Linked DNA regions of Fibrella aestuarina BUZ 2. Each later gene encodes a partner of the first gene's protein in a complex. Links are inferred from orthologs where the notes say so. Each region holds a gene or a part of one and is shown on either strand. Other genes may lie near its edges.

What was found. The genes of interacting proteins can lie anywhere in the genome.
Region 2: the proteins of pheS (region 1) and pheT are in contact, whole or in part, in a crystal structure (PDB 6P24), measured with the Escherichia coli proteins. The link is inferred for Fibrella aestuarina BUZ 2 from one-to-one orthologs.

The regions. Positions count from the first base shown.
Region 1 is NC_020054.1:4,687,837-4,690,835, reverse strand. It holds pheS (phenylalanine--tRNA ligase subunit alpha), read right to left. Parts: upstream 2,036-2,999; coding sequence 965-2,035; downstream 1-964. Other genes in the region: FAES_RS30655 (ATP-binding protein), read right to left, coding at 2,174-2,999; FAES_RS19275 (arsenosugar biosynthesis-associated peroxidase-like protein), read right to left, coding at 484-816; arsS (arsenosugar biosynthesis radical SAM (seleno)protein ArsS), read right to left, coding at 1-368.
Region 2 is NC_020054.1:1,702,075-1,705,189, forward strand. It holds pheT (phenylalanine--tRNA ligase subunit beta), read right to left. Parts: upstream 2,723-3,115; coding sequence 278-2,722; downstream 1-277. Other genes in the region: FAES_RS06910 (hypothetical protein), read right to left, coding at 1-166; FAES_RS06920 (DUF1684 domain-containing protein), read right to left, coding at 3,062-3,115.

The sequences.
Region 1 (2,999 bases):
TTGCGCAGTTCCGTGACAAACCAGCGGAAGTCGGGGTTCATTTCGGGCGCGCCGCCCGTCAGGTCCACCGTCCGGATGTCGGTCGGAGCCAGGGCGTCGAGGCATTGCTGCATCGTTTCGCGCGTCATAATCTCCTTGCGATCCGGCCCCGCGTCAACGTGGCAGTGGCGGCACACCTGGTTGCACATCTTCCCCACGTTGATCTGGAAAATATCGATCTGAGTGGGACGAAGCGGAAACAGGCCAATGGGGGCGAGCTGCTCGCGGAACGTGGGTAAGCCCAGTTTGCCAAACGCGTCGCCTTCAATGACATCCAGCTGCGCCGCCGCACTGGCTAGGGTATGGTTAGAAGCCCGGAGTGATTTCATCCAGTAGACAGGGGGAGAAATAATGTATAATGAATGATATATAATGGGCTTAACGCACAAGTGCACTACCGGCTACCATTGTCCATTATTCATTATACAGTTTACATCCTTCACTTCACATGCTCAAGTCTTTGGCTTTGTTCATCATCTGGACGCCGTGAACGAGCGAGGCCCCGCCCCGGATAGCGGCCGCTACGTGAACTGCTTCCATCATTTCGGCTTCCGAGCAGCCCTTTTCGAGGGTATCGGAGGTATAGGCGTCGATGCAGTAGGGGCACTGCACGGTATGAGACACCGCCAGCGCGATGAGTGATTTCTCGCGGGCAGTAAGGGCACCTTCCGCAAAAACGGCCCCGTAATAGCTGAAAAATTTATCGGCCAATTCCTTTTGGAACTCACCAATCTTGCCAAACTTCTTCAGATCGGCGGGGTCATAATACGTCTGCATGGAGAAGGACTTTTAGGTATATACGTAAAAAGGGAGAATTGGATGCGAAGAGAAAGATTGGTAAAGAGTGAAAGCGATAAAGAGCGAAGGAGTGCTTCTCTGGCGTCAGCCAATCACTCGTTCGCTCCTTATCGTTTTCACTCATTCCTCATAGTCCTTCAAACTGCCGCAGGAAACGGACGTCGTTTTCGAAGTAGAGGCGCAGGTCACGTACCTGGTATTTGAGCATGGTGATGCGCTCGATGCCCATCCCGAAGGCGAAGCCGGTGTATTCGTCGGGGTCGATGCCGCAGTTTTCCAGCACGTTGGGGTCGACCATGCCCGAGCCGGCGATCTCGACCCAACCCGTGTATTTGCAGACGTTACAGCCGCTGCCGCCGCAGATCTGGCACGAAATGTCGATTTCGGCGCTGGGTTCGGTGAAGGGAAAGTACGACGGCCGGAACCGGATTTTGGTGTCTTTCGTAAACAGCTCTTTCACGAAGTGATAGAGCGTGTCTTTAAGGTCTTTGAAGCCCACGTTCCGGTCGACGTAGATGCCCTCGACCTGGTGGAACTGGCAGTGCGCCCGCGCCGAAATGGCCTCGTTGCGGTATACCCGCCCCGGCATGATCGATCGGATGGGCTTGAACCCGCCAATTTGGCCAGCGGAGCTGTTGCGGACGTGCTCCATCAGCCGAATCTGCACGTTGGAGGTGTGGGTACGTAGCAGCACGTCGGCAGAGGGGTTCTCGGCCGATTTCTGGACGAAAAACGTATCCTGCATTTCGCGGGCCGGGTGGTTATCGGGGAAGTTGAGCGCGCCAAAGTTGTACCAGTCGGTTTCGATCTCGGGGCCGTCTGACACGTTGAAGCCAATGCGCTCGAAAATCTGGATGATCCGCTGCCGCACGATGCTCAGCGGGTGCTGCGTGCCGGTCAGGTTGGGGATAACGGGCAGCGTAAGGTCCACGGCGGGTTGGGCAGCGGCGGCCTGCTGCTGGGCGTCTACGACCTCCTGAAAGGCCGCGAACCGCTCCTGCGCCCGGTTTTTCAGGCCGTTGAGTTGCTGGCCCAGCGCCCGGCGCTCATCAGCGGGGGCGGTTTTCAGCCCGTCGAACAGCTCCGTGACGGCTCCTTTTTTACTCAGATACCGCAGCCGGTACTGCTCCAGTTCGTCTTTGCTGGTGACGGTCGCCGCGTCGATTTCGGCGTATAGTTCGGTGATTTTGTCAAGCATGGTAAGCAGATTTGACGTTTGAGGTCGACGGGTTGATAGGGCTCAACCCACCTTACGCTGCTGCGCTGGCCCGCGCCAACCGTAACCAGTAACCGCCAAACGTCAGACTAATTTCCTCAAAGATAACCGTCCCGGCTTTTAATTGCCGAGTGCCGGGGCCTCATCCACGGGAATCGTGATGATAAAGGTGGTGTATTCGCCAGGCTGCGTATCGACCGACAGCGTGCCGCCGTGGCCTTTGGTGATGATGTCGTAGCTGAGCGATAGCCCCAGCCCCGTGCCCTGCCCGGTGGGTTTGGTGGTAAAAAAGGGCTGGAAAATCTTGCGTTGCAACTCGGCCGGAATACCGTTGCCGTTATCCTGTACCCGAATCTCGACGTGTCCGTCGAGTTGCCGTGTATAGAGCCAGACCGTGGGGTGATACTGGCCGGCGGGCTGGGTGCGGGCTTTTTCCCAGACGGCGTAGAAGGCGTTGTTGAAGAGGTTGAGCAGCACCCGGCCCACGTCCTGCGCCACCACCGTCACGGGTTCAAGCACCGGGTCGAGGCTGGTGTGCAGGTTGGCGTTGAAGGCCTTGTCTTTGGCGCGCAGGCCGTGGTAGCTCAGCCGCAGGTATTCGTCGCCGAGGGCGTTGAGGTCGGTGCGGTTTTTCTCGCCGGTGCTGGCCCGGCTGTGCTGCAACATGCCCCGCACGATGCTCGCCGCCCGCTGCCCGTGGTGACCAATTTTGCCCACGTTCTGGTGGATGTCGTTGAGCAGTTCGGCTTCCAGTTCCGGGTCGCGCTGATCGGCGGGGCGGGCCTGTTCCTGCCGGAGTTCATCGAGCAGTTCGACCGAGACTTCCGAGAAGTTGTTAACGAAGTTGAGCGGGTTCTGAATCTCGTGGGCGATGCCCGCCGTGAGTTCACCCAGCGACGCCATCTTTTCGCGCTGCACCAGTTGCGTCTGAGTCTCACGAAGTTCC
Region 2 (3,115 bases), 3.0 Mb from region 1 along the record:
GTTGTTTTAACTGATTTTGTTGGTCCCGAAGCAGCTCGTTGAGTCGGTTGTTTTCCGATTCCAGATGGGCAATACGTTGTTTCTGCTGAGCGACTAACTCAGTCAAATCGAAGATCTTGTGTTCAAAATCTTCCAGCAACACAAAGAGCCGTGATCCGGAAATCATCAGGGTAGCGGTTTCGGTTTACGAGGCGGGTGTTCTTGATTTAGTCATTATAGTAACCCACAGGGCTACCGATCGGATTGACAAAAAAACACCCGCCTTTGCACGGAAAACTTATTTTCTGATCGTTGCCCCCAACTCGCGTTCGAAGGCAGCCATCAGGCGTTGCATGGTTTTGTCGATGACGGCGTCGGTCAGAGTTTGGGTCGCGTCCTGCAAGGTGAAACTGACGGCGTAGGCTTTTTTGCCCGCGCCCAGGTTCGCGCCTTCATACACGTCAAACACGTTCAGCCCCGTCAGCAACTTGCGTTCGGTTTGCCGGGCCACCTGCTCAATCTGCGCAAACGATACCGACCGGTCGATCACGAGCGAGAGGTCACGGCGCACCTCGGGGAAGCGCGACACCTCCGCGTAGCTGGCCTTACCGCTATACCGCTTCGTGAGCAACGCCCAGTCGAAATCCGCATAATAAACAGGCACTTTGGCATCGGCCAATTTAGCCAATTTCGGGTTGAGTAACCCAAAGGTTACAACCGGCTTTTTACCTAACGTATAGGTCAAACCATATTGAAACAGCGTGGGGTCGGCCGGTTGCTGGTCCGTTGGCTTGATCCGCAGCGACGACAGCACACGGTTTACCGCCGCCGCCATGTCGTGAAAGGCGACGGCTTTACCCGGTTGCTGCCAGGTTTCGGCCGTTGTGTTGCCCGCCATGACCAGCGCGAGCCGGGGCGACTCGTGGTACTTGGTGGCACCGGTGCCGTTGTCGCCCGTGCTGACCGAGGAGCCGTAGACTTTGCCAAATTCAAACAGGCTGAGGTCGCGTTGACGTCGGTTGAGATTATACACCAGCGCATCGAGCATCGAGAACACCATCGACTGCCGCAGCACCGAAAGCTCTTCGCTCAACGGGTTCAGTAGGCGCACGTCGGCGAGGGGGAGTGTGGCCCGGATGGCCTCGTGGTAAGCGGGGCGGGTCATCGACAGCGACATGGCTTCGACAAAGCCGGTAGCCGCTAGTACGGTGCCGATGCGCGCCTGCAACTGATTCACGTCGACCTCGGGAAACTCCGACAGCGTATCGGCGGCCAGGCTGGCCGACAGGGGTACGTTGTCGAGACCATAAATCCGCAGGATCTCTTCCACCACGTCGGCCTCGCGGGTAACGTCGACCCGGTAGGGCGGCACCACCGCTACGAATCCCGACTCGGTCAGTTCGTCGGTCTGGATGTCGAGGCCGTACAGGATGTCGTGCATCCGCTGCCGGTCGATCTGAATCCCGATGAGCCGGTCGATGTTGCGGTACGTGACCGGCACGCGGAAATCGGCGATGGGGGTTGGGTACACATCGATCACGTCGGACGTAATCTGGCCACCCGCTACTTCCTGAATCAGCAGGGCCGCGAAGCGCAGGGCGAACGGCGGCATGTTGGGGTCGGTGCCACGCTCATACCGGAACGACGCGTCGGTTTTGAGCCCGTGTTGCTGCGCGGTTTTCCGAATCGACGCGGGCGAGAAATAGGCACACTCCAGAAAGATGCGCGTCGTCTCAGCCGATACGCCCGAAGTCTTTCCGCCAAATACGCCCCCAATACACATCGGCTCGGCGTCGCCATTGCAGATCATCAGATCGGTGGGCGTCAGCTTGCGATCAACGCCGTCGAGCGTCGTGAACGGCGTGCCGGCAGGCAGCGTTTTCACGACCACCTCGCCCGTGGTGATGGCGGCAGCATCAAACGCGTGCATGGGTTGCCCCAGCCCGTGGCAAACGAAATTGGTAACGTCGACAATGTTGTTGATGGGCGTCAGACCGATGCTCAACAGGCGTTTTTTCAGCCACTCGGGCGATTCGCCCACATGCAGGTTGCTCAGCGTCAGGCCCATGTAGCGGGGGCAGGCGGCGGTGTCTTCGACACGTACCTGGATGGTAAACTCGGTTGAGTCGACCTTGAAGGCGTCAATCGACGGCCACTTGACCGGCTTGCCCAGCAGAGCACGCAGGTCGCGGGCCACGCCGAGGTGCGAGGCCGCATCGGCGCGGTTGGGCGTGAGACCGATTTCGATGCGGTGGTCGGCTTCGAGCTGAAAGTACCGGGCGGCGGCTGTGCCGTTGGGTACGTCGGTGGTCAACACCATAATGCCGTCGTGCGACGTACCCAGCCCGATTTCGTCTTCGGCGCAAAGCATACCTTCCGAGGCTGCCCCCCGAATTTTGGCTCTCTTGATCTGAAAAGGCTCGCCGCTGCTGGGGTGCAGTGTGGCCCCTACGGTGGCCACCACCACGCGCTGGCCGGCGGCTACGTTGGGCGCGCCGCAAACGATGCTGAGGGGTGTTTCGCCGCCCACGTCGACGGTGGTCAGGCTTAGTTTATCGGCGTCGGGGTGGCGCTCGCAGGTCAATACGGTGCCAATAACCACGCCCGTCAGGCCACCCGGCACCGCCTCGATGGTGTCGATGCCGTCGACTTCCAGACCGGTACTGGTCAATAGCTTACCCAACTCGTCGGGCGTTTGGTCAACGTCAATGAACTGCGTAAGCCAGTTATACGAAATATTCATGTTTCAGGCAGGAAGGTCACGCATGGATACGGGCCGTGGGTACGTGCCTGTCGCCAATAGGCAAACAAGCGCCGACAAACGCCCCCAATGCATGCATGACCATCTAAAAAAAGCCCGACCGTTGCTAGTCGAGCCAACTAAGATGATCACAAAAATAAGCAAGCCCCTGCGTACTTTCGAGCAAGACCGGCTGGCTTATTGCGGATTATCAGCCGTTAACTGCAACAACACTACGGGCCGGTACGCGGACCCGCCAATCCATAACGTTGAGCTGGAGCCGTCGGCGAATGGGCAGAAACCCGCTGGAACGCCTGGTAATCGACGGCCTGTTGCGGGCGCTCAATCGTGGGCTACGTAGCGTTCACCGGCTTTTACGGCTACCGGCAACTTGTT